2 regions of the Caldicellulosiruptor obsidiansis OB47 genome follow, and region 1 is predicted to be linked to the other one. Evidence: riboswitches for the same ligand, from Rfam matches in the RefSeq annotation. Region 1 holds a riboswitch; the other holds the start of a gene.
The links. Region 1 has a riboswitch for fluoride ahead of crcB (fluoride efflux transporter CrcB). Riboswitches for the same ligand answer to the same signal wherever they lie in the genome.
Positions count from the first base shown of each region.

Region 1 (16,787 bases):
TAAACATAATGTGTATTACAATATTATTCAAGAACAAAAAATATATGGTAGAATGAATGATTGCATTGGATGAAAGAAAAAGGTTGGAGGAACTTGGACTTAAGATAGGAATTTTGAGAGAAGAAAAAAGGATATCTCAAAAAGAATTGGCAAAAAGACTTGAAATTTCTCCTCAAGCCCTGGCAAATTACGAAAAAGGCAAAAGAATGCCCGGAATTAACATTCTTGTAAGACTTTCTGAAGAGCTTGATGTGAGTATTGATTTTCTGCTGGGGCTTACTGATATAAGAAAGCCAAGGAGTAGGATGGTAAAGGAACAATTGGAGATGCTTGAGAGTATTCAAGAAAAAGAAGAGATATTATCACTGATTGAAGAACTCTCCAATTGGGAACCTGAGGCTGTAAAGATTATTGAAAGATTTTTGAAGAGAGTTAGAAAAAACATAGAGAGTAGAGATAAAGGCAGACATATTCAATAATAGTATTATATGGTATCAGAATAGTGAAAAAAAAATAAAAAAACCTCCAACTATACAAACAATAAAAATACATTTAAAAATCCATTGATATTCAATATTTTATCTCAAAGGCATTAAATAGTCTATGGGAAAATAAGGCATCAAAATTTATAATGAGGTTTTTAAAGTGCTAAATTAGATAAAGCAAAAATTTTGTAGGTGATATTTACGGCAAGATACAATAGCTAATATAATTTTTTTGAATAAAACAATTGTTAGAACGCAAATAACATTTTTAAACAAAACCAAGCATAATCAAAAAAAAAAAAAAAAAAAAAAAAAAAAAAAAAAAAAAAAAAAAAAAAAAAAAAAGTTACACAACCACAAAATTGTGGTAATATATAATCAAAAATAAAGGGGAGGTAGTAAAATGGAGCTTTCAAAGATTCAAACACCGAGAAATCCGTTAAAGAGCGGTGGTCAATCTGCTACCATTTCAAGTCCAGTTCAGGGAGGTGTCCAAGAACAGCCTTCAGCAGGAAGTATTTTTGACTCTGTAAAGAAAAAAGAGAGAAGAGATGAACTCAAGAAAAACACAATAATCGAAAGGCTTGCTGCTGCCTCAGCTGAGACTCAGGCTGCTGTTGCTCAAGCAACGCGAAATGTCAATGAACTTCAGGTTGCAGTGCAGGAGATTGCAGCATCTGCTCAGGAAGCTTCAAAAGCTGCAAATGAATCATTAAAAGCTATTCAGGAGATCGAAAAGGTTGCAAAGGTGTCGGACGAAAAAGCAGCTGAACTTTCAAATTCTATTGCAAACCTTCAGACTCTTATTCAAGATATTTCAGATGAAATTGAAGAAATGATACGTGGAATAGAACTTGCAGCACAGACCTCACTTGAGTCGGCAGAAAATGTTTTGCAGCTTGAAAGACAGGCAAACGAAATCAGAAGTACTGCTCAGGCTGTTATGGAGGTTGCTGACCAGACAAATCTGCTTGCACTCAATGCGGCAATTGAGGCTGCAAGAGCTGGCAAACATGGTCGTGGTTTTGCTGTTGTTGCAGATGAAGTAAGAAGCCTTGCAGAAATAACAAACAAAGCTGCTATTGAGATTCAAAACATAATAGAAGAAATTCAAAAGGATGTAAACGTTGTAGCAGAGGATATACGAGCATTCCTGTAATGAACGAAAATGAGTGAAAATGACGAAAAATGAGATTTGAAAAGATAAGGTACCTCCTGGTAAAATACAGAATGTAAGTTGTACAACTTACGACAAAACACAACAAAGGAGGTACCCTCTTTGAAGTATACACAAAATGAAAAGATATTACAAGTAACAGAAAAAACTTTAGTTGTAGGAGTAGACATAGCGAAGGAAAGGCATGTTGGAAGAGCATTTGATTTTAGAGGAGTGGAGCTTGGCAAGAGAATAGAGTTTGAGAATAGAAAAGAAGGTATGGAAAAATTTTTGGATTGGGCAAATAAGATAATGAAAGCCAATGGCAAAGACAACATGATAGTTGGGATAGAACCTACAGGGCATTACTGGCTGTGCTTTGAGCAGTACTTAAGAGAGAATGGCATAAAAGTGGTTTTAGTGAATCCTTTTCACGTGAAGAGGAGCAAGGAGCTTGATGATAATACGCAAACAAAGAGCGATATAAAGGATCCGAAGACGATAGCGATGCTTGTGAAGGATGGAAGATACACAGAACCAAATATACCCGCGGGTATATATGCTGAGATGAGAGTAGCGATGAACATATATGAAAGGCTACAAAAGCGCTTGAGTGTTTTAAAAAATCAAATAATCAACTGGCTGGATATCTATTTTCCAGAGTTTTTAGAAGTATTTTCTGATTGGGAAGGCAAGGTAGCGCTACTGACTTTAAAAGAGATGCCATTGCCTTGTGATGTAGTAGAAAAGGGAGTGGAAGGGATTATAGAATGTTGGCGTGACAAAGTAGACAAGCGAGCGATAAGTCGCAAAAGGGCTATGGAATTAGTGGAAGCTGCTAAAAGGAGTATAGGTAAGAAAGAAGGTAGGAAGCTGGCAAGGCAAGAGATGAGATATTTGCTTGAAGAATATGAGCTTTTAAGAAAGCAGCTGGAAGGAATAGAAGATGAAATGGCAAAACTTTTGAAAGATGTTCCGAATGGAGAAAAGCTGCTTGAGATAAAAGGTGTTGGAGTAAAGACAGCAGTTGGTTTTATATCTGAGGTTGGGGATATAATGAGATATGAAGATGCTAAGCAGATACAGAAATTAGCGGGACTGAATATAGTTGAGAATAGTTCTGGCAAGCATAAGGGACAGACGTGTATAAGCAAAAGAGGGCGTGGGAGGCTTCGAAGTAGTTTATTTAAGGCTATGATTACAATAGTAGCAAAGAATGAAGAATTTAAGAAGTTGCATATGTATTACACTATGCGGCAGAACAATCCATTGAAGAAGAAGCAATCACTGATAGCGCTTTGCTGTAAGTTGATAAGGATATTTTACGCGATTTTAAAAAAAGGGATAAAATATGATGGGAACAAGATGTTGAGCGATATAAAGAGAGAGGCTTTAGCAACAACAGCGTAAAAGAAATAAAAAAATAAGTTAAGAAATTTTAGTTTAAAGTAGGAGCGAAAGATTAGCAGAATACACATCTTGAGGGGGTAAAAGTTTCTTAGCTTTGCGAGAAGAGTTAAGACATGTCGAGTAGCAAAGCGCCCCTTTTATTAGGGATTCAAATCATAGAAAGTATGTTAAGGTTAAGAATAGAAGGGAAGAAGAATTAGATTAAATTAAATGAATTTTTATAGGACGATTGGAAAATGAGAGCGGGTTAGTCGGAGTACAATCACCATAAGGGCGAAGACCCTGCATACGAGCATAACCGACATCCACGCCATGGTAGATGGGACGAGGGAATTGAGGGCAAGGTAAGAAAGACCCTGAGAGACATGAGAGGGTAAACACCATGGTTATTGTGGACGGATACCCGCCGCAATATGGTATAATATCTAAATTAATACAAAAAGCAGGTTGAATCTAATCTTCATGTGGTAGAATAAAGCAATAATAGAAATAACAAGCACTAAATAAATTTTTATAACTACGAAATTTGAAGAAAACGAAAGATATTTTGAGAAAATCAAAGGTATATTGAGAGAGAATTCCTGTTATTATGCTTACGACAAATCCTTCAGAAGAGCAAAAGGCATTAGAAGCAGGAGCAAATTTATATTTAAAAAAACCTGTAACAAGTGAGGAGCTAATATCACATGTCCAAAAATTTTTAGGATTGTAACAAGAAACTAAAAAGGTGGGATTACAATGACAGACCAGCTGTTTAGTGCAGCAGAGTTGGAGGAGATAAAAAAAGAGTTTGTTGTTGAGACATACGAGCATCTTGAGAATGCTCAAGATGCTCTTTTGCAACTTGAAAGTGACCCGAAAAATTATGAAACATTGAATTTTATATTTCGCGAAATCCATTCTATAAAAGGCGGAGCAAACTTTCTTGGTTTGCAGGATATCATAAATGTGTCTCATGAGATGGAAAGTTTGCTTGATAAGATGAGAAACTATGAGATAAATCCAACAAGTGAGGTTATAAATACCATTTTAGAAGGTATAGATATTATTCGAAGGTTAGCAGATATTATAAACAGTGGAAGTGGACAGGTTTTTGATTATTCGGCATATATAGAAAGATTAAAAGAAATAACAAATTCAAGTCAATCTTCCCAAGTAGTTTTGGACAAAGAATCAAATGATAAAAATCCAAACAGGTTTGAATTGGAAAGAAATTTTGACTATTCTCAAAATAGTAATGTATTAAAAACATTTGATTTAAATGAGATTGACGAAACCACTGATGAAGATTATTATAAAATAATTGTCTCTTTTGAGTATGGAAATGTAGTTTATGGGATTGAAGTGGAGTTTGTCCGAGAAATAGTAAAACCAGCTGATGTAACTCCTATTCCTTTTGCCCCTGAACATGTGATGGGACTTATGAATCTGCGCGGGGACGTTGTAACAATTGTTGATTTTGGCAAGTTGCTGGGGGTGGAAGGGAATGATGGTTGCAATCATAAGGTTTTAATAATCGGAGATGAAGCTATGACATTTGGACTTTTTGTTGATAATGTAAAAGAGGTTTTGAGCGTTCTTCCAGATGAGATAAAAGAAGCTAACATAGCATCTGTATCAACGGAAATTTTGAAAGGAATAGTAGAGAGGGATGGAGAATTTGTACAGGTGATAGATATAAAGAAGATTATAGAAAGGACAAAAAATAGTGTGGAGTTGATTTAAATGGCATGGTATATATATGCATTTTCCGTACTTATGTTAATAGTTATAGTTGCTGAAGGGTTTTTGATTGTCAAAAAGTCTAAAGAAATACAGAATATCATTTATTTTATGGCTACAAGAGTGGATGAATCTAAGGTACCTAAGGAATTCATAAATTTGTACAAAAATAGAATACAAATGATAGAAAAACCATTAAAAGATGAGATATATAAACTTCGATCAGAAAATGAGAGTTTAAAAGATGAAATAGAAAAAAGCAATTTTGAAAGTTATAGAAATGAGATTTATCAAAGATTTAAAACCTTATTTATGTCACTTGGTGAGGTTACAGAAGCATTTAAGATGGTATTGGATGAGATAAATGAAGCTTTGATAAAAAATTTAGATGATATGAATATTCGGTCAACTACAGTTGAAAGTGATTTGGTAAAAGGTAAAAATAAGATTTCCAAATCTGTTGAAGATATAAATCTTATTTTGAACCAGATGCGAGATTTATCAAAGGATGTTTTAAATCTTTCAAATCATATTGAGAAAATGGAAAGAGTTGCAGGAATTATTAACGATATTGTAAAAGAAATTTCATTTATTTCTTTGAATGCCCAGATTGAAGCTAACAAAATGAAAGATTCTTTAACATTCAGTTTACTGGCATCTGAGATGAGAAAACTTGCAGATGGTGGTAAACAAAATCTTAAGGAAATCAGCAAAGCAATGGCAAATGTTGTAGATGATATAAATGCAAACAATAAAAAGATTGAAAATTTTGTAAACAGGATTAAGGAGTTAGAAAACAGTACACGTGAGATAACAGATGAGATTGATTCTCTCAGTAACCTCATAAGTTCGGTGCTAGGGTATCAAGAAGAGCTATATAATCAGATAAAACAGCATTTTGCTGGCATTCAAGAGATTGTTGGAGTGCTTGAAAATATTCACACTGAAGCTGTTCAGATTGTAGAACAAGAATTTAAGGAAAATAAAGAGTTTGTAAAAGTTTAAAAAATGAGAGAGGTTATACTATGGGAAGAATAACCTTTCTGATTGTAGATGATTCACCGGTTTGGAGAAGAATTATAAGAAAATTTGTTGAAGAAAAACTCAAAGGGATAGTAGTAGCAGAAGCAAGTGACGGTCTTGAAGCTATAAACCTTTACAATAAACTAAAACCCAATGTGGTAACAATGGATATTGAAATGCCCGAATTAGACGGAATCAGAGCAATGGAAGAGATATTAAGGTATGACAAAAATGCAAAAATAATTGTTATAAGTTCTAAAGGGGAAGAAGATACAGTGAGAAAAGCTCTTTTGAAAGGGGCAAAAGATTTTATTGTAAAAGATTTAGAAACTGAAAAATGGTTGAAAAGATTTGAGAATGTTATAAAAAATGATGAAACAAAAAATTCAAAAAATACATTTTTTGATAATATCAGACGCTACATTGATAGATTTAAAAGACGATGAATTTTTTTGCGCGGGGGTAATCTCTCCATGAGCTTAAGAAAAGAGATATATGAGAAGATACAAGGTGGGAAGATAGAAGTATTTGTAGAAAACTTGAAAGGTTATTTTGGCAATATAAGCGATTATGTAATAGTTATCTGGACTGAAGATGGAACAATATTAGAGTTTAAAGAGAGCGGTGATAAGCTGCTTGGATATTTGCCTGAGCAAGTAGAGGGGAAAAAGTGGATTGATATTTTTATTGATGAAAAAGAAAAAGAAGAAATGAATTGGGTTTATAAAAAATTAGTAAATAATGAGCAAATTAAATATTATGTAAATCCTGTAAAAGACGTGAATGGAATAAAAAAGACATTCTTATGGTGTAACTCCAGAGTAGAGATTGCAGAAAGTAATAGAAAAGTTTTTCTTTCTATAGGTTTTAGTTTGGATGAGATAGAAAGATTGAATAAAAAGATTCAAAAATATGAAAGAGAGTTTAATAAGATAAATGAAGAAAGTGAGAGTTTAAAATTCAGATTATCGAAACAGGATATTGTTTTGAAACAAAAAGATGAAATAATAAAGGATTATAAAAACAAGCTCGAGTTTTTGGCTTTTTTTGACGAACTTACTAAGTTACCAAATAAGAATTCACTTATAAGATGGTTGAATTTAAGAATTAGTAATGTTGATAGAGACAATACTTATTTAATCTTTTTAGAGGTAAGAAATTTAGAAAAATTAAATGTTATGTATGGATATGACCTTGTAGATGAATTAATTGTTCAAATAAGTAAGAGAATTGAAGATATATTAAGCAAGGAAAGCAAAGTGTTCAAGATAGGTTTTGATCGATTTGCTATAATTTGCAAAGTTGAAAATGTTTCTGATCATATTGAAAATTTATTATCTCAATTGACTGTTATATATAATATCAATGGCAATTTAATAAGAGTAAATTACAATATAGGAGCGACTGTAATTGACGATGCTAATGATTCTACAGCATCTATTTTAAGAAAATGTGATTTGGCTTTGATAAAGGCAAAAGAAAAAGGATTAAATGAATATGAAGTATTTAAACCTTCTCTGGAAATTCAAACGTTAAAAGAAGGAATAATTGAAAAGGAACTTCGAAATGGAATGGATTTGAATGAGTTTATTTTGTTTTATCAGCCAATAATAAATCTGTACAATAGACAGATTTATGGACTTGAGGCTCTTTTAAGATGGCATTATCTGAAATCGGTATTTGTATCACCATTAGAGTTTATTCCAATTGCTGAAAAATGTGGCTTAATTGTGGATTTAGGAAAGATTGTATTGAAACAGTCTTTGGAATCAGCCAAAATATTTAGTAATTATTTCAATAGAGACTTTGTAATTTCAATAAATATATCACCACGACAATTTAGTGACAAAGAATTTATAAGTTCAATAATTCAAATAGTGGAAAATGAAAAAATTAAAAATCTAAAATTACAATTTGAAATTACAGAAAAAGTAGCAATTGAAAATATTAACTATGCCATTGAAGTGATAAATGAACTAAAAAAGTACAATATAACATTTGCTTTAGATGATTTTGGTGTAGACTATTCTTCTCTAAATTATTTAAGAAAATTACCTATTGAAGCAGTTAAAATAGATAAATCCTTTGTCCAGGAGATTGAGAATGAAGAAACATACTTTGTAGTGGAAACAATAATAAAACTTTGCAATAAATTGGGGTTAAAAGTTGTGGTAGAAGGTGTAGAAACAGAAAATCAGTATAAAATTTTAAAGGAACTTGGATGTGACTATGTTCAGGGATACTTTATAAGCAAACCTTTGAATTTTGAAGAGATTGTAAAGTTTATTAAAGAAAATGAATTTGGAAAATAAAAAATTTACAGAGGCACCAATGTGGTAAAATAAATGATAAGGTGCCTTTTTGTTTTTTTTCAATTAAAGTAGCAAGTTCTAAATAAAAGGAGAGGATTTTAAATATGATTTTTAAAGACAGGATTGACGCTGGGGAAAAGTTGGCCCAAAAATTAGAGGTTTTTAAAGAAAGACAAGATGCTGTGCTTTTTGCAGTTCCAAAAGGTGGTGTGGTTGTTTCAAAAGTAGTTGCAGATAGGCTTAAAATACCTTTCGATATTGTTATTGCTAAAAAAATAGGTGCTCCTTTTAATAAAGAATTTGCTATTGCTGCAGTGGATATAAACGGAGATGTGATTTTAAATAGTGAATATATAGAATATTTTTCTATAACTGAAGAGTATATAGAACACCAAAAGAAAAAAGTTTTGGAAAATATAAGGGAACAATTAATTAGCTATAGAGGTTCTGTTGAATATAAAAGCTTGGAAAACAAGGTGGCAATAATAGTAGATGATGGAATTGCAACAGGTGCAACAACAAAAGCATGCATAAGGTTTCTTTCAAAACTAAATCCTAAAAAAATATACGTTGCAACACCGGTAATTGCCCCTTCGACGTTAAAAGAGCTGGAAAAAGAATGTGATGGTATTTTTTATATTGTAAGCAGCGAGCCATTTTGGGCAGTTGGACAGTTTTACCTCGACTTTTCACAGGTCTCTAAAGAAGATATTAAAAAGATGCTTAGCTAAAACTTTTTTAAAAACTATGTGCACAAAAATGTTAACATAAAAAGGCTTTTGTGATAATATAAAATCAAACCAGCAGTTGAGTGTGATGAAGAGATGGATTTTTATAGAGTTGGTGATAAGGTCATAAGTCTTCAAAAAATAGTGGATGAAGTCAAGAAGATATTGGACCTTCGTCAAAAAGGATTTTCGCAGATTGAGGTTGCCGAAAAGCTGAAAATAGATAGGTCTTTTATCTCAAAGCTTGAAGGGCTTGGAGAAGTACGCAAGGGCAAAAATATTGCTGCAATCGGATTTCCTGTAAAAAACAAGCATGAGGTAGAGCAGGTATTGAAGAGCTATGGAATAAATTACTATCTTTTAATGACAGAAGAAGAAAGAAATAGTTTTATAAACTCCCTTTCTGCTGCTCAGCTTTTGAATATCATGGGTGAATATATAAATAATTTTAAAATGTTTGACATTGTAATTGCCATGGGTTCGGACTTTAGACTAAACTGGTTCAAAGCTTTTCTTGATTGTGAGGTCATTACAATACCTCTGGGAAAATCTCCGCTCAAATATGATGTTGAAGTTGATGTTGAAGAGCTGAAGAGAATTTTAGATTCTATTGTGGAGTAGAAGAAAGAAAAGGAGATGTTTTTGCATGAAAAGAGTAGTGAGTGTCAGTATTGGTTCGAGCAAGAGAAATCATAAAACAGTAGCTAAGATAATGGGTATTGACTTTGAGATTGAAAGAATAGGAACAGATGGAGATATAAAAAAGGCAATAGAGATTATAAAGTCCTTAGATGGCAAGGTAGATGCCTTTGGTATGGGAGGAATCGACATTGTACTTTACGGTGGAGGTAAAAATTATGTCATAAGAGAGGCTATTCCCATAAAAAATGCTGCTAAAAAGACGCCTCTTGTGGATGGCACAGGTGTTAAAAATACCTTTGAAAAGTGGGTTATAAAATATCTTCAAGACAACAGCATAATAGATTTCAAAGGAAAAACTGCACTTGTTGTATGCGCGCTTGATAGATACAAGCTTGCAGAGGGACTATATGAGGCTGGATGCAAGCTTTTGCTTGGTGATGCCCTGTTTGCCTTAGGAATTCCACTTATGATAAAGAGTCTCAGGGTGTTTTACTATCTTGCAGCTTTGCTTGTCCCATTGATAATAAAATTACCATTTAGCATGTTGTATCCCAATGATGATAAAAAAGAAGAAAACCCCAAAAAGCTTAGAAAGTATTGGAAATATTTTGAAATAGCAGACATCATTGCGGGAGATTATAAATACATTCAAAAGTACATGCCAGATAATTTGGAAGGAAAGATAATCATCACAAATACCATTACAAAAGAGGATGTTGAAGAGCTTAAAAGAAGAAAGCTAAAGATGCTTGTTACTACAACACCTGAATTTGAGGGAAGATCTTTTGGGACAAATGTTGTTGAAGCTATTTTAGTTGCTCTGACAGGCAAAAAATTGGAAGACATGAGTCAAGAAGAGATAGAAAAGCTCATAAAAGAGATTGATTTTAAGCCCAGGATAGAAATATTCTATTAGTAGAAGATATTTTCTTGGGTTGATAAAAATTTATACTATTACTTTTGTGTTAGAAGGTGAAAGTAGAATTTTTCTTCCAGAATATGCAAAGTTTTTTCCTCTATTCCTAAGAAAATTTCTGGTTGTAAATTCACAACCTAAATTCGAAGAGTATATAAGGCTAATTAATGGAATAGAAATGAGATTGGAATTCTTTATATTTCCAAAAACAGTAAATTTGTCAAAAAGATATAAAAAGATAAAATTGGCTATTGACCAACAAAGAAGAGGAAGAGTAATACACTTTGATTGGACATATGAAGAAAATGTTCACATTAATTGTTTTATTGCATATTATATTGTAAGAGAAATATTAAAAAAGTACGGTCAACGTTTAAAAAATAGAAAAATAGGAATAATTGGGCTTGAAAAAGCTAAAAAAAATGGACTTTTATATGAGCTTGCAGAAAATACAGATATTCTTTATACTTCATTTGATTCATTTCAAGAGACAAAAATAGCTGATGAACTTTTGGGAGAGTTCGGAACAGTTATAATAAACTGCTGGGAAGAAGAGAAATTGTTTGAAAATGTGGATATAGTGTTTGTGTTCAGAGAGTTAGACAAGAAAGCTTATGGGTTGAAAAGAGGGATAGTATGCTATCCTGAAAAAGGTGTGGTAGAAGATTTTGAATTTTTGAAAAAGTCCTTTTTTCTTTCTGAGATTTGTGTTGATTTTCTTCCTCTGAAAGATATATGTATATATAACGTGACACCCTTTATCAATTTGCCTATTAACATGGTTGAAATCATTTGTGAAAAGCTTCTTTTTACAACCATAAATAGTTTTTCAGATGCCAAAAAAGTCTTTACAAAAGACCTCTTTGATGTTAAAATAAAGCTCAAGTAATATAAAAAATTTAATATTTTCGAAGTGGTCAGAAAAGAGTGTTAAAAAGCTCTTTTCGGGCCTGGGAATTTTACCAGGCAGCAGGGATAAAAAAATCCTGCGGGACCCATGTTTTTACACAAAACATGAGTCTTGGCAGGATTTTTTTATTGTTTTAATAGTGTTGGCGAAGAAGCTTATGATGAAAGGGGTTTTAATGAAGAAATATGGAAAAGCAGGGTGCAGCACTTTTATCGGTTTTTTCTAATACAGCCCTGGTTTTATTCAAACTTATTGCAGGTAGTATTATGGGGTCTGTATCTGTTATCTCTGAAGCAATTCACTCTGGTATTGACCTTTTGGCAAGTTTGGTTGCATATTTTTCCATAAAGCAGGCGAGAAAACCAGCAGATAGTGATCATCCTTTTGGTCATGGTAAGTTTGAAAATGTTTCTGGTGCATTTGAGGCAATATTAATATTTTTAGCAGCAGCTATGATTATTTATGAAGCAGTGAAAAAATTTGTTAAAGGTGCAGAGATTGAAAAAATAGAAGCAGGGCTTGTAGTAATGTTGATTTCAGGTGTTGTAAATCTTTTTATATCGACAAAACTTTTCAGGGTTGCTAAAAAAACAGATTCAGTAGCTTTAGAAGCAGATGCAATGCATCTTTTTACAGATGTGTTTACATCATTCGGAGTATTTTTAGGGCTTGTTGCAATAAAACTTACACATGTGTACATTATAGACCCGATAATTGCTATCATTGTTGCTCTTATGATAATAAAAGCATCTGTTGATTTAACCAAAAAAGCTCTATGTGATCTTGTTGACAAGAGTCTTCCTCAAAACGAGATTGAGATAATTGAGAATATAATAAAAAGATACTCCCAGGTTACAAGCTTTCACAAGCTCAGAACCAGGAAAAGTGGAGACAGGCGCGAGATTGATGTTCACATTAGAATGGAAAATTCAACTACTTTAATCGACGCTCACAACCTCTGTAACCAGATAGAAAAGGATATAAAATCAGTTCTACCAAATTCGTATATTACAATCCACATTGAACCTGAAGATGAGAGATAGGAAAGTGTCACAAAAACTCGGCACGTGGTGAAGACATATTTACCACCTAATTTATTACAGAACAGAGAATAAAAAGTCCCCACTTTCTTTAATAAGTCTTCAAGAAGTAAAGTAGGAAATTGAAATACATGGGAGGAGACCAGAATTTTTGAATCTCTAAACTTTTCGAAAGGTGTCCTCCCATTCATTCCTTTACCATTGTGAGGTCTATAAAAATTCCACGTATCCTGCCATTTTTGAGCTCTTGTCATAAATTCGTCTTTTGTTATGCATCTTTCAGCATGAATCATCAAAAAATATTCATCATCTGCTCTATGTGAATTTTCAATTATACCCATCAAGTGTTTTGCTTTTGGTGGAATAGGATTTAGCTCTACTCCCAAAAATGACAACATCTCATTCCACTCCTTTAGCTTTTTTTCGCTCCCACCACAAAACTCTGCTCCATTATCTAATCTTATCCTTATTGGGTTTCTTACATTATGTGTCCTAAGCCATAAAACTACTAATGTTATGAACATAAAACCAAAAGTAGATGAAAGCTCATATGAATAAGCTGTAAATCTTGTCCTTGTAGCAACATCTATCATGTTCCACTCATAACACGGTAGATTGTATTTTATCATGTGCTCATATACTTCTTTTGGGAGGCTTTCTTTGTCTAAAAGATGTTTCGTATCAAGCTGAAATTCAGAAAATGGGATGAGAGACTCATAATCGTAAAGACTTCTTTCTCCCTTTTTCGTCTTTCTTGTCTTTCTCGGCACACTATTTCTTTTGAGAATAGATTTTATCGTGTTTTCACTTATTTTAACGCCATATTTTCTGAATAAATAAAGAGAAAGACGTCTGTATCTGAATCCTGTTTTTTTAGCCTCTTGGATAATGAGATTTTCAAGCTCAGAAGAAAGTTTTTTAGGGCAAGTTTTAGGCTTTCTAGACTTATCCTCAACAGGACCATATACTGCTCTTCTTACAGTGTGTCTTGATACACCTAATATTTTAGCAGTTTTTGATATGTTTTTGTTATTTGCCTCAAATACTTTTCGAATTAATTCTCTGGCCTTTTCAGGAGATATTTTTCTGAGTTCATGATATGGTATAATATTCATAGTAGGCTGCCCTCCCATCCTGGTAGTTTTTTGATGTTTCTTTTGAATGGAATATTACACTTTTTTATTATATCAAACAGGAGGGAGGCAGCCACAATTCTTTTTATGGGCTTTTCATTATTGTTTTCGTACATTCTTTCGCTGTGGTAAATATCTTTACACCTATTCGAGAGTGTCACAAAAACTCTATATTGAAATCAACTGTGTTCGATGATATAATATTATTTACAGACGGCGATGGAGTCCGCTGAATAAATGCCAATGAGGGCTGATGACTCCTACAGATGCTGCAGCGGTGCAACATCTGTAGGAGTTTTTTGCGTTTTAATAATCTGTTTTTTGCCTAAATTTTATATGGCAGAGGGGGTATTTTTAACAAAATGAGAAACATTTTAGCAATTGCCATTGGTGCTTTTTTCGGAGCAGTCAGCCGGTTTTTTATATCCCAAATGAGTATTAGTCACTTTCCTTTTGCAACACTTTTTATAAACGTTGTTGGTAGTTTTGTTTTATGCTTTGTTGCAGAGATAACGGTAGAACACATAAAAATTTCAGCTGCCTTAAGACACATGATAACAACAGGTTTTATAAGCAGCTTTACAACATTTTCTACATTTGTACTTGAAATTGTGAAGTTTTTAATGAAAAGAGAGTTTACAATTGCTGTTATATATCCTCTTTTATCCATTGTACTTGGGCTTTTAGCTTCAATTTTTGGCTTTGAACTTGCAAGAGCTATTTCAGAAAGACAGCAAAAAGAGGAGTATGGGGTGGCATGAACTATCTCATTGTTGGAGTTGGTGGAGTAATTGGAGCAATCTTGAGATATACAATTGGGAAAATATTTAGAGAAGTAATGGACAAAGACCATCCTGTATCTACATTGTTTATAAACGTGATTGGGAGTTTTTTAATAGGATATTTGTCAACAAAACATCTTTCGGGTGAATACAAACTTTTTTTGATGACTGGTCTTCTTGGGGGATTTACAACATACTCTACATTTATGCTTGAAACATCAAGGTATATAAAGAGAGAAAAACACATGAAAGCCTTTATTTATGTACTTGTCTCTATCATTTTTGGAATAGTTGCAGCTGGTGTGGGAATTTGGTTAGCAAGCTTTGTCTAAGTATTACTATATTTTGATTATTTTTTAGGTCTCATCACTTGAAACCACAAATTGAATTAATATATAATTTAAATATTGCAAATTCTAATCTTCTTAATTATTTTGAGGAGAGAGTAGGAAATGAAAATCCAAGCACCAAAAGGAACAAAGGATGTGCTTCCGGAAGAAAGTTATATGTGGCAATATGTTGAGAATAAATTCAGAGAGATTTGCAAACTTTATGGCTATCAAGAAGTTAGATTTCCCACATTTGAATACACAGAGCTTTTCCAAAGAGGAGTGGGTGAGACCACTGATATTGTCCAAAAAGAGATGTATACCTTTTTGGACAAGGGTGGAAGAAGTATCACCTTAAGACCGGAAGGAACAGCGTCCACAGCAAGACTATTTATTGAGCATGGTTTTGCATCACGTCCGATGCCGCAGAGGTTTTACTACATTATTTCAGCTTTCAGGTATGAAAACACACAAGGTGGTAGGTTCAGAGAGTTTCACCAGTTTGGAATTGAGAATTTTGGTTCTTCTTCGCCTGTGACAGATGCTGAGGTAATTTCACTTGCTTACAATTTTTTTACAAGCATTGGGCTTGACAATATTACTGTGAATATCAACAGCATCGGGTGTCCTGTGTGCAGGAAGGAGTATGTGAAAAATTTAAAAGAGTATTTTTCAGCAAATTCTCAAAAGCTTTGTGCTACCTGCCATCAGAGGCTTGATAAAAACCCCATGAGAATTTTGGACTGCAAGGAAGAAAATTGCAAGCTGGTTGCAAAAGACGCACCAAAACCAATTGATTATCTTTGTGATGATTGTAAAAACCATTTTGAAAAGGTAAAGACTTACTTGGATTCAGCTATGGTTGCTTACAAGGTTGACCCATTTATTGTTCGCGGCTTGGACTACTACACCAAAACGGTTTTTGAGGTTGTGGTTACAGTCTCCGATAAAGAGCTTGCAATCTGCGGTGGTGGAAGATATGACAATTTAATAGAACAAATAGGAGGACCGTCTATTGCTGGAATTGGTTTTGCAATAGGTGTTGAGAGGCTTTTGATGCTGCTTGAACAAAATGGGCTTCTTCCGGTAAAACCACAAATTCCAGAAGTGTTTGTGGCAGTTGTAGGAGACAATAGTATCAGGAAGGCTTTTGAAATTGCAAATAAGCTCAGATTTGAAGGAATTTCAACTGTAATTGAAGAGATGTCAAGAAGTTTAAAATCCCAGATGAAATATGCTGATAAGCTTGGTTGCCAGTTTTCTATAATCATTGGAGACGACGAAATTGCAAAAGGTGTTTGCAAAATTAGAAATATGAGGACATCTTCAGAGGAGATAGTTGAAATAAAAAATGCTTGCCACTATTTGAAAAAACAAGTTCAAAAATAACAAGGATGTTTTTGTAACTTTTAAAATTTTCAAAGAAGGTGATAGGTGTGGAAAGTATTAAGGACTTTAAAAGAACAAAATACTGTGGAGAAGTGTCGCTTGAGGATGTTGGAAAAGAGGTTGTGCTAACAGGTTGGGTTGATACAAGACGTGACCTTGGCGGCATAATATTTGTTGATTTGAGGGATAGGACTGGTATTGTACAGGTTGTCTTTGATGAGAAGATGGGGGAAGAACTTTTAGACAAAGCTGACTCATTAAGGTCCGAATACTGTATTGGTATTAGAGGTATTGTTGAAAAAAGACCACCTGAGACAATAAACCCTAAAATCAAAACTGGTGAGGTTGAGGTAAGGGCACAAGAACTCAGGATATTTAGCAAGTCCGAAACCCCGCCATTCCCAATTGAAGAGGGGATAAATGTAAATGAAGCTGTAAGGCTAAAGTATAGATATCTTGATCTTAGAAGACCTGATATGCAAAAAAACTTAATGTTTAGACACAAACTTTATCAAGTGGTTAGAAACTTTTTATCCCAAAACGGTTTTATAGAGATAGAAACCCCCATGCTTACAAAATCCACTCCAGAAGGTGCAAGGGATTATTTAGTTCCGAGCAGAATATTTCCGGGAAAATTTTTTGCACTGCCACAATCGCCGCAGCTTTTCAAACAGCTTTTAATGGTTGCAGGGTTTGATAGATATTTTCAGATTGTGAAATGTTTTAGAGACGAAGACTTGCGAGCAGACAGACAACCTGAGTTTACCCAGATAGACATTGAGATGTCATTTGTTGACGTAGATGATGTAA
Region 1 covers NC_014392.1:617,490-634,276, forward strand. Annotated here, with positions in the region: gene COB47_RS02605 (helix-turn-helix domain-containing protein) at 57-479, shown strand; gene COB47_RS02610 (methyl-accepting chemotaxis protein) at 889-1,644, shown strand; gene COB47_RS02615 (IS110 family RNA-guided transposase) at 1,765-3,051, shown strand; gene COB47_RS02625 (chemotaxis protein CheW) at 3,790-4,776, shown strand; gene COB47_RS02630 (methyl-accepting chemotaxis protein) at 4,777-5,778, shown strand; gene COB47_RS02635 (response regulator) at 5,799-6,242, shown strand; gene COB47_RS02640 (sensor domain-containing protein) at 6,270-8,108, shown strand; gene COB47_RS02645 (phosphoribosyltransferase) at 8,213-8,839, shown strand; gene COB47_RS02650 (helix-turn-helix domain-containing protein) at 8,933-9,457, shown strand; gene COB47_RS02655 (hypothetical protein) at 9,483-10,394, shown strand; gene COB47_RS02660 (hypothetical protein) at 10,414-11,283, shown strand; gene COB47_RS02665 (cation diffusion facilitator family transporter) at 11,490-12,347, shown strand; gene COB47_RS02670 (IS481 family transposase) at 12,254-13,459, opposite strand; fluoride riboswitch at 13,684-13,747, shown strand; gene crcB (fluoride efflux transporter CrcB) at 13,840-14,238, shown strand; gene crcB (fluoride efflux transporter CrcB) at 14,235-14,591, shown strand; gene hisS (histidine--tRNA ligase) at 14,712-15,977, shown strand; gene aspS (aspartate--tRNA ligase) at 16,025-16,787, shown strand, end outside.

Region 2 (16,787 bases), 980 kb from region 1:
AGGAGAGCTTGACCCAATGGACGAAGAGCACACCTCTCCAACAAAGATAGTTACTCAGCGATACCCAGACAGGCTTATAATAAAGGTGACAAATATATGTGGGATGTTTTGTAGATTTTGCCAGCGAAGAAGGCTCATTGGCGAGACTGACACACATGCATCCTTAGACGATATTACAGATGCAATAGAGTATGTGGCAAAAAACCCTCACATTCGAGATGTTCTAATTACAGGTGGCGATGCCTTGTTGCTTTCTGATGAGATTTTGGAGTGGATTTTAAGATCACTCAGGCAAATACCTCATGTTGAAATAATCAGAATTGGAACAAGGGCACCTGTAACGTTGCCACAGAGGATTACAAAAGAGCTTGTTGATATGCTAAAGAAGTATCATCCTATTTATATAAACACCCACTTTAACCATCCGCGTGAGATAACAAAAGAATCGAAAAAAGCCTGTGAGATGCTCTCAGACGCTGGAGTGCCGCTTGGCAATCAAATGGTTTTGTTAAATGGAGTCAACAACGACAAGTACATTGTTCGAAAACTTAACCAAGAACTTTTGAAAATTAGGGTAAAACCATATTATATCTTTCATCCAAAAAGAGTAAAAGGAACATCGCATTTCTGGGTGGCAATTGAAGAAGGTATAGAAATAATCGAAAGTTTGCGCGGAAGAACATCAGGGATGGCAGTTCCCACGTATATAGTAAATGCCCCAAAAGGCAAAGGGAAAACACCAATTTTGCCCAATTATTTGCTTTATGTTGGGAAAGACAAAGTAGTTTTGAGAAACTGGGAAGGTGAGGTTTTTGAAATTGAAAATTAAGAGCAGAAAAGTGAGAAGACTATTAACATTTAAAGCCTGTGTTTCATATTATGATTTATATATAACCATAGTTTGAGAGGTAATGTAGTATGTCAGTGCATGGTGATAATCCAAGAGAGAATGCGGTAAATGAAGTACTGACCTCTGTTGCAAAAGAAGAGATAGCAATTGCAAACCTTATAGATGCAGAAGCTGAGAAGATTAAAAAAATTGTTGATTCACATCAACTTTCCAAACCTGATGATTTCGAGAAAATTATTGCTTTACAAAAATCAGTTGCTGAAATACTCGAAAGACTTATCCAGAAACAACAAATACTTGTCAAAAAACTTGAATTAATTAAGGATTTTGACACAGATAAGAAAAGTGAAAAGTTTAGAGGAAAATCAAATATTGTTTCTTCAAATGACTGTTCAGACTAGAAACAATAAAATTTTCAGTATTCAGATGGCAGATGCCATCTTTTTTTATATTCCCATTGCTGTCTTTAAAATTTTATCATAATCCATCTCCCTTTTAGAAAACTCCCCGGCTGTTTTGCCTTTGTGAAGTACCAAAATCCTGTCGCACATACCAATCAGCTCTGAAAAGTCAGAAGAGATGAAAATAATAGCACAGCCAATTCTTGCAAGCTCATTTATGATGTTATAAACCTCACCGTCGCGCAGGATTGTTACCCTGTCTGCGATAGATAGAGCTTCTTCAACCATGTTTGTCACAAATATTATTACAATTCCTTTTTCTTTTAGCTCTTTTATTATTTTAAAAAGATTTTCTATCTCATATGTTGTGAGCCCTGCCGTTGGCTCATCAAATATCAAAACCTTTGCATTTTGAACAAGTGCTCTACAAATTTCAATTATCTGAAGCTGAGAAAGCCCAAGGTTTTTACAGAGTGTTTCAGGGTTTATATAAACTCCCATTTTACTTAAGATTTCTGATGCCTGTTTTATCATAGTTTTATAGCTTACAAAACCAAGTTTATTTTTCGGTTTATTGTCAATAAAGATGTTTTCAGCAACAGAAAGGTGAGGGAAATATAAAAGCTCCTGATGTACAGTAAATATTCCAAGAGATTTTGAAAGTATTGGATTGAGATTTGCATGAAAAGCTCCACTGATAGCGAACTTTTAAGGTTAAATGGAATTACAAAAATTTTTCCATGCACTGTGGCACTTTCTGATGTTTCATTTTCAGTAAACAAGGCAGAGATACATGCAATAGTTGGTGAAAACGGAGCTGGTAAGTCAACTTTGATAAACATTATTTCAGGAAGCCTTCTTCCAGACAAAGGCGAGATATACCTTGAGGGTAAAAAGGTCAAAATAAGGTCTCCGAGAGATGCTCAAAATCTTGGAATTAGCATAGTTCACCAGGAGCTTGCGCTCTGCCCTCATCTTACTGTTGCTGAGAATATATACATAGGAAGACTTTCTGAAAAATCTTCGTGATGGCAGATACATCTCAACACTAAATACAGAAAAGACAAATCCTGACCAGGTTGTAAGCCTGATGGTGGGAAGGGAAATCAAAGAGATGTATCCACCAAAGGCAGTCAGAATTGGCAAAGAAATTTTCAGGATTGAAAACATCAGCTCCGACAAGGTTCAAAATGTATCATTTGCACTGCTGGGGGGAATAGACCTTGGGGCAAGTGAGTCAAATGTTTTTTAAAGAGCCTCTTTGCTGTTTTGTGCAAGGAGGCTCTGGTTGTTTTGTAATATAAAGAAGACAAAAGTTATTTTTTAGCAGGGAAACCTGATATAGTTAGAAGTTTTAGCAAGTCTATTGAAATGTATAAAAATTTTTGTTAAAATATACTTATACGTTTTGTTCCGAAGGGTCTACGAAATTATGCACAGAACTTAAAAGTTAATATAGAGGCGATGGAGTTCGCCTTAAAATGCCACGGGGAATACCCTTGTTGGCTGATAACTCCTGTCCGTATAAAGTGCGGGCAGGAGTTTTTTGCTTTTTTAAAAGAGTTTGAACTTTTTCAAAGATAGGGGGGATGTACTTTGGATATTGTGTATTTTGAGATGATAGAAAATATGAAAGAGGACAGGTGTATAATTTGCCATCTAAAAAATAAGGCAATGAACAAATTCTTTGATGATTTTCTTTATGAGTCTGTAAACGACTATAGTCTGCGTGACAGAATCAGAAAAGGAGGAATATGCTCATCTCATGCAAGAAAATTAGAGTCGTTTGGAGATGTGCTTGCTCATGCTATTATATATTCAGATTTGCTAAATAGTTTCAAAAACAATCATAGAGTAGATATTTTACCTCGTAAAAAGAAAAATCAAGAACAAAATATTTGCGTATTTTGCGAAAAAGAACAGAATTTTGAAGACACTTATACAAGAGCATTTTCTCACTACTTTAAAACTCAACCTAAGTTTAAAGTAGCATTTGCAGAAAAAGGATTTATATGTCAAAGACATCTTGATCAGGTTTTAGAAAAAATGACTTCGTCTTCAACAAAAAATGAACTTCTATCTATTGTTAAAAGAAAAATTGATGAGATAATAACTCATCTTGAGAAAATAAAGGAAAAGAATGATTACCGAAACATTCATGAAAACTACACTTCTGAAGAAGTAAAGTCATGGCACATGGCAGTCAGGTTTGTTGCAGGTTCTGAAGATTAGTCAATTTCAACCACTTTTCAAATAACTACAGGGGGGATTTTGATGTGGCTGGAGTTTTCGAAGTGGATGGCAATAGCTCTGTTTGCAGGATTTTTAGCTTACTTTTCTGGTATTTCCATATCACTTGTAGAGATAGTTGTTGGGTTTCTTGCAGGGAATCTGCTGCACCTTAACACAAATCAGTGGATTGATTTTTTAGCTGGTATGGGAAGCATCATATTGACATTTTTATCAGGAGCAGAGATTGATTATGATGTTTTAAAAAACAAGTTCAAAGAGAGCATGTTGATAGGAATCTTTGCATTTTTGATGCCTTTTTTGTTTGCATGGGGAGCGGCATTTTGGATTTTCCACTGGGATATGAGAGCAGCTCAGATTGCAGGAATTGCACTTTCAACCACATCTGTTGCAGTTGTGTATGCTGTGATGATAGAGACAGGTCTCAACACAACAGAGCTTGGCAAGGTTATTCTGGCAGCATGTTTTATAAATGACCTCGGAACAGTTTTAATGCTTGGATTTTTATTTGCTAATTACAACTGGTGGATACTGGTGTTTATAATTGTTATGATAATAGCCACAATTGTAGCAAACAAGTACACAGAACCTTTCTTTAACAAGTTTGGAAATAGAACATATCAACTTGAATTAAAATATCTATTTTTACTAATACTGCTTTGCGGAGGAATAGCAAATCTTTCTAATATGGAAGCAGTACTGCCTGCTTACATCTTGGGACTTGCAATGTCACCATTTTTCGCAAAACAAAAAGATCTTCTCTACAGGCTCAGAGCCATGGTATTTGGACTTTTTACTCCTTTTTACTTTCTAAAAGCTGGTAGCAAGGTAACATTTGGTGTTATCAATTATATCTGGATAGTTTTGGCTTTTCTGATTGTCAAGATGATTGCAAAATATATAGGTGTAAGGCCATTTACAGTAATGTTCAAGTACAGAAAGAAAGAAGGGATTTATACAACCCTTTTGATGTCAACAGGTTTAACTTTTGGTACAATTTCAGCGCTATTTGGTTTGAACAAGGGGATAATAACTCAAAGTCAGTATTCTATTTTAGTGTCTGCTGTAATATTGAGTGCGGTTGTGCCAACAATGATAGCTCAAAAGTTTTTCAATCCTCAGAATAATGAAGAAGTAAATGATAAGGGGGTTTAGAACAATGTATAAAAAGATTGTTGTTGCGTATGATGGGTCTGAACATTCTAAAAAAGGCTTTGAGGTAGCGCTTGAGCTTGCAAAGATGTTCGAATCAAGTATACACATTGTTTCTGTTGCGCATATACCTGATTTTGTGGAGACAAAAGATGAACTGAACGGTATACTAAATGATGCACGTCAGTATTATGAAAAAATACAGCAGCAGGCAATAGAGAGGGCAAAAAGTGAAGGAATTGAAATAAACTGTACAATTGTTCCAGGACATCCTGCAAATGGTGTTGTAAGCTTTGCAGAGAGTATCAAGGCAGACCTTATCATTGTTGGGCAGAGAGGGAGAAGCGGTGTTGCAAGGTATATTGTTGGAAATGTTGCTGAAAACATTGTAAGACACGCACATTGTTCTGTGATGGTGATAAAATGAGGTGATTTAGGATGAGGACTATAGAATATAATGTTGTGCAAGATATGATTAGAAACTTTACTGAGCAAGTCCAAGAGATTTCAAATGAAATTGATTCAGAATCTATTAAGAAGTTAGCAGGAAATATTAAGGAAAAGATTGAAAAGGATGCACTTTATCTGGTTGTATTGGGTCAGTTTAAAAGGGGAAAATCGACGCTTATAAATTACATGCTTGGTGCAAATTTACTACCGACCGGGGTTCTTCCCTTGACCTCAGTAATAACAAAGATTTATTACAGTCCTGAGGTTAAAGTGAATGTAATTTTTGAAAGTGGTGTAAAAAAAGAAATTCCAGTCGATGAGCTTGATCTATATTGCACAGAAAAAGGGAATCCTAAGAATCAAAAAGGTGTGGATACAATTGAGATAGGATATCCGTTTGATTTTTTGAATAAAGATGTTGTGATTGTTGATACACCGGGAATTGGTTCTGTGTATCAGCACAATACAGATGTGACATACAAATTTATTGACAGGTCAGATGCAGTTGTGTTTGTACTATCTGTTGACCCACCAATTACTGAAATTGAAAAACAGTTTCTACTTAAGATTGCTGAAAATGTACACAAAATATTCTTTGTAATTAACAAATCTGATTTGACGAGCAAAAATGAAATAGAAGAGATAGTGAATTTTACAACTAATGTAATCAAGGATATTACAAAGAAAGAAAATATAAATATCTTTCCTCTTTCAGCAAAGATGGCACTTGAAGGCAAGATATCTAAAAATGAAGAAATAATTAGAAAAAGTTACATAAAGAGTTTTGAGGAAGAATTAAAACAATTTTTAAAGGAAGAGAAGGAAAAAGTAAAAATCTTGAGCAACCTAAAAAGTTTAGATGTTTTTTTGGGAGTTTGCAAAGCGTTTTTAGAAAATGATTTGAAACTCAAGCTTATGCCAATAAAACAACTTGAAGAAAATATAGAAAAATTTAGTGAGTTTTTGGATAAGGTAAATCAAAACAAGATTGAAATTTATAAGCTATTTAAAATTGAGATGAATGATATTTTACAAAGTTTTGATGACGAGATGGAGAAAATAAAGAAGGAACTTGTAGTTAAGATAACTAAAAAGATAGATGATTATTATCCATCAATTGCAAGACTTAAAAAAATTGAGCAAAAAGAGCAGCTTGAGAAATATCTTGAGAAGGCTATTGTAGAAGAGTTTGAGCTGTTGAAAAGTGATCTTGAAAAACAAATCGAAAATAAGTATTCAGCCCTTTTGTCGAGGTATTGTGAGAAAATAAATGAGGTAATAAATAGTATCAAGGAAAGGGCAAGACAGCTCTTTTCTATTGATATAGAATACTATGAAGGTTTGCAAAGGCTTGTGGCACAAAGTAAATTTACTTACAAAATAGGCTACGAAGTTGGGGCATTGGAGATTGATCCTGTATACTTTACTTATCTTTTGCCCAAAAAACTTGCTCAAAGGATTATTTTAAAGAGAGTGCTTGACAGGGTTGAAATTGATGTTGATAGGAATATCGGTAGAATCAGGTATGATTTTCTAAGAAGAATGGAAGAAAGTTTTGATGCTTTTAAGATTGATATGGAGGAAAAAATATCCCAGGTTTGTGGCATTATAACCGAGCTTTTGAGAAATTCTAAAGAAGATTTTAATAAGAGCCAAAGTGAGCTGGAAAAGAAGATGCAATCCAATCAAAAGGTGTTGGAGAAAATTACAAAATTAAAGGAAAAAATCTCTCAAATTATTTTCGATTTAACAATATAAAACATTAACTAAATTGAGGTGTTTATTATGGTTAGAATTTCTTTTGAGATTAGTGAAGAAAGCTTAGAAGAGATTAAAGAGTTGATAAAAGATTTTGAAAAAGATTCGTACACCGAAGAGGATGCTTATCGTGCTATTTTTGAAATGGGGATAAAGGCATATCAATTACAACAAAGTAATTCTGAAGAAGATGATTTAAGAAGGCAACTTCTTATGCTTTCTTCACAGTATTCAGTTATTAAATTTAAAAATTTTCAATTAGAAAAAGAAAATAAGTTACTTGAAATGAGTTTAAATGGCTGTGAAGCAGAAAATAGATTCCTAAAAAAACTTTTGGGTTTTAAGGAATGAAGAAAGATGAGATATGTGTGTCCTGAATGCTTTAATTGAACATATTTAGATTCTTTTTTAATAGGCATATGTGCCCCTGCTGATAGATGGGGTAGCAAAAGAACAAATGAGAAGTTAATATTGTTATACGCTGACAAGGTTATATTTTTTGAGAGGGTAAAAAATAAAGTGGAAGCTGTTTTGTATCCTATTCAAAATATAAGTTATATTGAAAATGGTTCTATATTATTATATTCATGGATAAAAATAGGCGGGGTTGTAAATGGTGAAACAAAATCATTTGTTGTTGAGTACAATACTGTTGTTGATGATATGTTTAAAGCTGTAATTGATAAACTCAGAACATCCCTCTTCTAATATTCATCTCTTTTATTTTTAGATTGACTACAAATTTTTCAAAGTTTATACTTTTAAAAAGAGAATATGTTTTTATCTTTAAGAATAAGTCACTTGTTAAGATAGAGAATAATTTATAAAATTCCAGAAGAAAGGACTGAAAGAAGTGGAAGTCAGAACAAGATTTGCACCAAGTCCAACAGGGCATCTTCACATAGGAGGTGCAAGAACAGCACTTTTCAACTACCTTTTTGCCAAAAGATATGGTGGAAAGTTTATATTAAGGATAGAAGATACAGATCTAGAAAGATCATCTATTGAGTCTGAAAAGGTTATCATCGAAAGCTTGAGATGGCTTGGGATTGAGTGGGACGAAGGAGTTGAGGTAGGAGGACCTCATGGACCTTATAGATCAACAGAAAGAGTGGACATTTACAAAAAATATGTTGACGTCTTATTTGAAAAAGGATATGCATATCATTGCTACTGCAGTGAAGAAGAACTTGAGGCTCAGCGTCAGCAGCTTCTGAGTCAGGGACAGATGCCAAGATATCTTGGCAAGTGCAGGAATTTAACAGAAGAGCAAAAAAGAAGATTTGAGCAGGAGGGGAGAAAACCAACCGTCAGGTTTAAAGTGCCAGAAGGTGTTAAGATAATTGTTCATGACCTTGTGCGTGGAGATGTAGAGTTTATGTCAGATGATATAGGCGACTTTGTAATTGTCAAGTCTGATGGAATTCCAACATACAACTTTGCAGTTGTAATAGACGACCATTTGATGAAGATTTCGCATGTTATAAGAGGTGAGGAGCATCTTTCAAACACTCCGCGCCAGATTCTAATTTACAATGCTCTTGACTTCAATCTTCCGCAGTTTGCTCATGTGTCTTTGATTTTAGGGAAAGACAGAACAAAGATGTCAAAGCGCCATGGTTCTACTTGGGTTGAACAGTACAAAGAACAAGGGTATTTAAAAGAAGGGCTTATAAACTTTTTGGCATTGCTTGGCTGGTCACCACCAGAGGATAAAGAAATATTTGATATGGATTATCTGATTAAGAATTTTTCACTGGACAGGGTTTCCAAAAACCCTGCAATATTTGACATTGATAAGCTAAACTATATAAACTCCCAGCACATTAAGCTAAAATCACTGGATGAACTTACTCAAATGTGCATTCCATATCTTATTGAAGCAGGGTATGTTACTCAAAAAGATGCAGAAGAAAAGTTTGAATGGCTAAAGAAAATAGTAAAATCTGTGTATGAGGGACTGGATTATCTATCTCAGATTAAAGATAAGGTAGATATCTTCTTTAATAATGAAGTCAAAATAGAAGAAGATGAAGCCAAAGAGGTATTAAAATGGGAGCATGTAAAGCATTTGATAAGTGTATTCGAAGATAAGATAAAAAATGTGGAAAATCTCAATTCAGATAGTATAAAAATGCTTTTCAAAGAGATTCAAAAAGAGACAGGTTACAAGGGCAAAAACTTATTTATGCCGATAAGAGTTGTGTTGACCGGCAAAACTCACGGACCTGAGCTTGTGGAGATAATAGAGATTGTAGGGAAAGAAAACATACTAAAACGATTGGAATTCTTCAAAACGTGGTATAATTAAATTAAGAATTCTTATGGATTTGCAAAGGAGTTTTTGAGAGTATGTTTAGATTTTTCAGAATGATCAAAGAAGAGATGGATGTTATCATGGAAAAGGACCCGGCTTGCAAGAGCAGGCTGGAAACTCTTTTGTATCCAAGCCTGTGGGCTATTATATACCACAGAATAGCTCACTGGTTTTACAACCGCAGGATGTACTTCATTGCAAGGTGGATTTCCCAGCGTGCAAGGCACAAAACTGGTATTGAGATACATCCCGGTGCCAAGATTGGTCGAAGGGTATTTATAGACCATGGCATGGGTGTTGTGATTGGTGAAACAGCTGAGATTGGCGACGATGTTCTGATTTATCAGGGCGTGACATTGGGCGGCACAGGAAAAGAAAAAGGCAAGCGCCATCCAACAATTGGAAACAACGTCTTAATTGGTGCTGGTGCAAAGGTTTTAGGACCATTCAAAGTAGGAGATAATACCAAAATTGGTGCAAATGCAGTTGTTCTTCGCGAGGTTGAAGAGAACTCAACTGTGGTTGGTGTGCCAGGAAGAGTTGTCAGAAAAGAGAAAAAGGAAAAGCCAACTGTTGAAGAACAGCTTGACCAGATAAGATTTCCCGACCCGCTTGCAATGCAGATTTGCAGCCTTGAAGCCAAGATAGAAGCTTTGGAGAAAAAACTTGCCGAGTATGAAAGGAGATTAAAAGAGTATGAAACTTTACAACACTCTCAGCCAGACCAAGGAAGAGTTTGAACCTCTTGAGAAAAACAAAGTAAAGATGTATGTGTGCGGTCCGACTGTATATGATTTTATTCATATCGGCAATGCAAGACCTTTGATTGTATTTGATACTTTGAGACGATATTTTGAATACAAAGGATATGAGGTAATATACATCCAAAACTTCACTGATATTGAAGACAAGATGATAAACAGAGCAAACAAAGAGGGGATAACCGTATTTGAACTTGCTGAAAGGTTTATAAAAGAATACTACAAAGACGCAGACAGGCTCAATGTAAAAAGAGCAACCAAAAATCCAAGAGCAACAGAAGAAATCCCTGATATGATAGTCTTGATACAAAAGTTGATTGACAAAGGCTATGCATATGTGGTTGATGGTGACGTGTATTTTAGAACAAGAAAGTTTGCCGAATATGGTAAACTTTCTCACAAGAATATTGAAGAACTGGTGGCTGGTGCGCGGGTTGATCTGAGCGAAAAGAAAGAAGATCCGCTTGATTTTGCTTTGTGGAAGGCTAAAAAAGAAGGTGAGCCGGCGTGGTTCTCACCATGGGGTGAGGGAAGACCTGGCTGGCATATAGAGTGTTCTGTTATGGCAATGAAATACCTTGGCGAGACCATTGACATTCATGCAGGTGGACAGGATTTAATCTTTCCTCACCATGAAAATGAGATTGCACAAAGTGAAGCAGCGACAGGAAAACCTTTTGCACGTTTTTGGATTCACAATGGGTATGTTAATATAAACAATGAAAAAATGTCAAAGTCGTTGGGAAACTTCTTTACTGTGAGAGAAATCATTGAAAAGTACCATCCAGAAGCTCTGAGGCTTTTCATGCTTCAGGCGCACTATAGAAAGCCTCTGAACTTTTCTCTTGATTTGATTGAACAGGCAGAGGTGGCACTCAAAAGAATTTATACCTGCTACGAAAATCTTGAGTTTTTGATTCAAAATGAAACTTCTTCATCTGAAAATAATGATAAGCTAAAAACTGTGATTGAACAGCTTAAAGCAAAATTTATAGAGGCAATGGAAGATGATTTGAATACTGCCGAGGCAACAGGGTATTTGTTCGAAATGGTAAGGGAAATCAATACACATGCTAACTTTTGTTCAAAAGAAACTTTGACTTTTGCTAAAGATGTATTAAAAGAACTTTGCAGTATACTGGGAATTTTAGAGCAATATAGCTCAAAAGAAGAGTATGTGCCACAGGAGATTTTAGATATGGTTGAGAAAAGAAATCAGGCACGAAAGTTAAAGAACTTTGCCGAAGCCGACAGAATAAGAGATGAGCTCAAGAGCTTGGGATATATTGTTCTTGACACCCCTCAGGGGACAAAGATTGAGAGAATAAAATAAAACCGGGCAAAAGCCCGGTTTTTTTATAAATCTTTCAAAATTCCTGTGTATATTATTTTAGATGATTTTCCAAAAAAGATAATATAATATATCTCCTTTTTTGAAGTGATGTAACTAAAAAAATTACATGGACTTTCACACATACGCAAATATTTGTCTATCAAGACTTTATCTGTTATCTTTTTTCCAGTTTTTATTTTCGCTAAATTTGGGTTACCCACCAAGGTATTTCTCAGTTTATCTGGATTGTTTGACTTTCCTATGAGAGCATAACTTATCTCATCTGGCATAATACGAGCAAATCTAATATATCCTTTTTTAGCCAGCCATTTTTCTAACTTTGTAAAGCTTTTTTCAAATGGTATCACAATTTTTGAAAATGGAATTTTGCCATGGTAAATGGGTGTTTTCAAGTCAATTTCGATGTCACCCCACTGGTCTTTTGTATTGTTTATCATATCCTCAAATTTCTTATTGTATATCTCTTCTTTTAAAACCTCTAATAGTTCAGGTATATCAGAGGATTTAACAAGAGTTTTTAAAGAATTATCTTGTATTGAAGAATAGTTACTGTATTTACTCAATAATACTGATTGAACATTTATAGGCGATACCTTAAAAATTTCGTAAAGGTTATATTTAAAAGTATGATTTTCATAAAGAGGTTTTAAATAATGAGAAAATTTTTGAATATCAACAGAATATTCTCTTTGTATCTTTTTCCCGTTTTTCAAGTTATAGCTTATATAAAGAGTAGTTTTGTATGGAGAATTTGAATCTTTTTCCTTTACAATTTCCTGTTTTTGTTTAATAATCTGCTTATGAATGTTTATAACCATTTTTACTATTTTGGGGTCTTCAAAAGTACTTATATCTTCAGAGTGATTTCCTATAAAAAAGTATTCTTTAAAAACCACACTTTTTATTTCCTTTTCCTGCGGAACGTACTTTTCAAATCCGAACAGGTCCAGTTTTATCATCCCTATTGCTAAGAACAAAAATATTACAAAATAGCTATATCTCAAAAGAGATTTATTGAAAACATTGACTTTTTTGTTCAGAATCATTTCAGCAATTAAAAAGCATACAAAAGAAATGATCAAATATCCTGATATTGCCAACCAGAAAGATTTTCCTTGTCCAATGTAAGGCAAATAAAGTCCTACTAAAAGTGCGCCGCACAGAGCAGCTCCATATCTGAAGATGTGTTTGAAAAACTCAAATACTATGGATTGCCCGGCATTTTCAATTTTACGAAAATTGTATAATATGCTACCGAGGACAATCAAAAAAATGGCAATACTAAAGAAGCCGGTATATTCAACAGGCTTTAGTGGAGAAGAAGGTGATACAGGTGTAAACATTATTAAAAGAGGATTTATTTTTTCAACGACAGCGCTATTTGGTGAGGGATAATAGCCAAATAACCAGTTTTTGAGATTTAAAATGGAGGTATAATATAAAAATGATGGCAGCATAAGTACAACAAAGCTCAAGAAAATTTGGACAAAGGGTGTGCCTGTGATAATTGCACAGCAAGTTGCAATTGAAAAAAACAAACTTGCGACGGCAGTTGTATTTAAGCCCCAGAAGAATATCTCTTTTAACTGTATTTCAAATTTGTCTAACAGATTTAACTTTAATATTAATAAAATTACTGTATTAAGTATAATAGGTAGCAAAAGTAATAAAAAAGAAGCTAAGATGTTGGAGATGTAAAGTGTTATTCGCTTTGGAGGAAGACTATGAAGCTGATCTGCGGCATCTTTTGAATGAAGATAATTAAATACAAATGCACTAAGAGCAAAACAAATAAGTAAACTCACAAAAATACAGTATCCCTGATTTCTTGTTACAGTGTACTTAGAAACTATATAACTGTCGGGGTATTTTGAAATTAAAGGCAAATCGAATAGAATAATAGAAAATGGAATTACTGATAAAGCTAAAAAGTATATAACTCCTACAAACCAAAATCTTTTAAGAGTAACAAAAAGTAATTTTTTATTAATCCATGATTTGGGTAAGCTCATCTTTCAACCCTCCCATTTCGTAAATAAATATTTCCTCGAGCGAAAGGGGTAAAATATCAAGTAACACCGGCTCAAAATCTTTTAATGTATCTAAAATTTCTTCTCTGTTGCCTTTCACAATGATTACCTCAATATTACTTTTTTTAGAGTAAGAGATTACCTTGAATCTATTCAAACTTTCAGGTAGAAAATTCTTTTTGAACACAGCTTGAATTTTGCAAGTATCTAATTTTAACTCTTCTATATTGCTGCAAAGCAAAATTTTCCCTTCATGAAGAATTGCAATAGTATCGCAGAAATCTTCAAGTTCTCTTAAATTGTGAGATGATATAATTACTGATGCACTTCTATCTGCAACATCTTCTATTAAAAGCTTTTTTACACTCTGCCTTATAACAGGATCAAGACCATCAAAAGGTTCATCCAGTACAAGCAATTCTGGACGTGAAGAGAGAGCAAAAAGGATTGCACATTGTTTTTGCATACCTTTTGAGAATTTTGAGATTCTTTTTTTCAGTGGAAGATTAAAAATCTTCAGAAGATTTTCAAAGTGGCGGCTGTCCCAGGTATTATAAATTCCTTTATAGAAATTTGCCATATTGTAAATTGAAAAGTTTCTAAAAAAGTAGGGATTGTCTGGTACAAAAAATATTTTTGACTTTACTTGCGGATTTTCAAAAACAGGTTCACCATTACAAAAAACAGAACCGCTATCTGCTTTGTATACCCCTGTCAGAATTTTTAACAAGGTAGTTTTACCAGCACCATTTCTTCCAACAATACCAAAAATAGAACCTCTTTGAATTTTTATAGTTACTCCCTTTAATGCCTCAGTCTCGTCAAACCTTTTACAAACATTTTCTACCTTTATCAAGATTTATCGCCTCCTGATAGCTTCTTTTCAATTTCTTCAATAATTTTGATAAGTTCGTTCTTTGAGATACCAATAAAAAGTGCCTCAAAAACAATTTTTTTGAACTGAGATTTTATCTTTTCTTCTTTTTCAGCTTTTATCTTTGATTTTACAGGTGCGACAAAGTTTCCTTTGCCAGGAATTGAGTAAATATAACCTTCTCTTTCGAGCTCTTGATATGCTTTTTGGATTGTATTTGGATTGATTGTGAGTTCTTTCGAAAGAGACCTCACCGATGGAAGTTGTTCATTTTCTTTCAAAACCTCCTTTAAGATTAGTTCTTTTATCCTTTCCACAAGCTGTTTGTAGATGGGTACTCTGCTCTTCCAGTCAATTTCAAACATTTACTTCACCACTTTTCTGTATTAACTGTACTATCAGTATTAATACAGTTATATTATAAATGATTTTTTGAAATGTGTAAAGCTTTTTGTAGAAACTTTTTGAAAGTATTGTAGCTTGAAGGGCAGTTTGATAAAATTAGAAGAAAAAGAATATTTCAAAGTCAGACAAGATTCGAAGATCACCATTTAAAACTTAGGTAAGAGGAGTCAAATGAAAATGTTAAGATATCTCTATATAGCTTTTAGTTCAATTTCAATATACCTGTTTATCATCTTTGCCATCAGGCTGTTTGGCAAAAAAGATGTTTCGCAACTCTCAATTAGCGATTTAGTTTTTGTCCTGCTTCTTAGCAATTCTGTGCAAAATGCCATGGTGGGAGCAGATTCGAGTCTGGCAGGCGGGCTTGTTGCTGCAACCTCATTGTTTGTTGTAAACTATATTATAAAGCTCATTGTGTACAGGTTTCCAAAGATAGAACGTTTGATTGAGGGAGAGCCTCTATTATTGGTGTATAAAGGAAAAATCAATGAAAAAAATTTAGCTAAAGCAAAGATTACAAAAGATGAGCTGCTTGAGACAGTGAGAGAGCACGGTGTTGCTTCACTTGACGATGTTGAGCTTGCTGTTTTTGAGATGGATGGCAATATCAGCATTATCTCTGAAAGAGCTGAAAGTGAGTATGTTAAAAAGAAAATACCAGTGAGAATAAAAAGGAGAGAATAAGATATTTTACCTATTCTCTCCATGGCTGTTTTTCAAAAGGAATATAGTTTTTTTCATCAACGTTAAGTAAATATACATATGTCCACGCTCTGAGAACTTCAACTCCATTTAAAATGACTTCAACCACTTGCCGCTTGTAAAGCTTACCTTCATCTTCAAAGTTGTCTATTTCCTTTATTGTTTTTTCATCAACCTCATATACTTCTCCTGCCACTTTTGCATCTTTTTTTGGTACAATTGCCGGATACCAGCTAACTTTGTAAAGTCCATAGCCTTCTAAAACTGCTTTTCCAACAAGTTTGCAGCCATTTAAAAGATGATTGTGACTGTTATGAGAAAGAAGGCTGCCATAAACAAAAAGATACATAATTTGTCACCTCACAGCACATTTAAAAAGTAAATTTTTTCTTTTACTTTGGTTGTCCATCTTCACTGATATCACAAACTTCATCATTGCAAAGGCAATATTTTAGTTTATATCCAAAATAATCATGCTTATCAGCCCAGTCGCACATCATATCCAAAATTGGCAAGACTTCTTTTCCTTTTTCAGTTAGGCTGTACTCTACTTTCACAGGAACTTCAGGATATACTTTTCGCTGGACAAGACCATGCTCTTCGAGTTCGCGAAGCTGTTTTGTTAAAATTCTGTGAGTGATATCTGGAATTAAGTGTTGCAGCTGAGCAAATCTGAGAGTACCATATTCGCCCAAATACCAAAGGATAAGAGGTTTCCATTTTCCACCTATTACCTCGAATGCTACTTCTATTTCGCATGTTGCTTCTTTGACCTTTTGTCTTTGAGCCATAACGCAAAACACCTTCCTTTAGTATCATCTATGATACTTTATATCCAAAAAGTGCACTCTTGTAACCGATGACAAAAATATTATACTAAACTTAAAGAAATTTTACTTTATAAAGTTTTAAATTGTATTCTGGAGGTAAAAAACATGGAAAATTTAGTATTCAATTACTTTATGCCCACTAAAATTTTGTTTGGTCCAGGAAGTTTGGATAGACTCAAAGATGAAAACTTGCCAGGTAAGAAAGCTTTAATTGTAATCTCTGCCGGAGCTTCTATGAAAAAGTATGGATATTTGGACAGACTCACAGCGATATTAAAAGAAAAAGGGATTGATTATGTTGTCTTTGACAAGATTTTGCCAAATCCAATAAAGAAGCATGTTATGGAAGGTGCAGGGTTAGCAAGGCAAGAAGGTTGCGATTTTGTAATTGGACTTGGTGGTGGAAGCAGTATCGACTCTGCAAAAAGCATAGCTCTTATGGCCAAAAATGATGGTGATTACTGGGATTATATTGTCGGTGGAAGCGGTAAAGGGAAATTCCCATCAGGTGGAGCACTTCCAATTGTTGCAATAACAACAACAGCTGGAACTGGAACAGAAGCTGACCCATGGACTGTTATCACAAATGAAGAGACAAATGAAAAGATTGGTTATGGAAATCAGTATACATTTCCAACACTTTCAGTTGTTGA
Region 2 covers NC_014392.1:2,174,162-2,190,948, reverse strand. Annotated here, with positions in the region: gene eam (glutamate 2,3-aminomutase) at 1-829, shown strand, start outside; gene COB47_RS10220 (hypothetical protein) at 919-1,251, shown strand; gene COB47_RS10215 (ATP-binding cassette domain-containing protein) at 1,297-1,896, opposite strand; gene COB47_RS12025 (ATP-binding cassette domain-containing protein) at 1,933-2,280, shown strand; gene COB47_RS12675 (hypothetical protein) at 2,342-2,503, shown strand; fluoride riboswitch at 2,703-2,777, shown strand; gene COB47_RS10205 (DUF6062 family protein) at 2,857-3,483, shown strand; gene COB47_RS10200 (cation:proton antiporter) at 3,526-4,656, shown strand; gene COB47_RS10195 (universal stress protein) at 4,661-5,080, shown strand; gene COB47_RS10190 (dynamin family protein) at 5,092-6,861, shown strand; gene COB47_RS10185 (hypothetical protein) at 6,889-7,212, shown strand; gene COB47_RS10180 (hypothetical protein) at 7,381-7,569, shown strand; gene gltX (glutamate--tRNA ligase) at 7,715-9,172, shown strand; gene epsC (serine O-acetyltransferase EpsC) at 9,214-9,918, shown strand; gene cysS (cysteine--tRNA ligase) at 9,875-11,272, shown strand; gene COB47_RS10160 (DUF6449 domain-containing protein) at 11,296-13,305, opposite strand; gene COB47_RS10155 (ABC transporter ATP-binding protein) at 13,280-14,179, opposite strand; gene COB47_RS10150 (GntR family transcriptional regulator) at 14,176-14,562, opposite strand; gene COB47_RS10145 (DUF421 domain-containing protein) at 14,780-15,286, shown strand; gene COB47_RS10140 (gamma-glutamylcyclotransferase family protein) at 15,297-15,653, opposite strand; gene COB47_RS10135 (winged helix-turn-helix transcriptional regulator) at 15,697-16,095, opposite strand; gene COB47_RS10130 (iron-containing alcohol dehydrogenase) at 16,240-16,787, shown strand, end outside.
Region 2: it holds a riboswitch for fluoride, as region 1 does, so the genes downstream of both, COB47_RS10205 (DUF6062 family protein) here and crcB (fluoride efflux transporter CrcB) in region 1, are expected to answer to the same signal.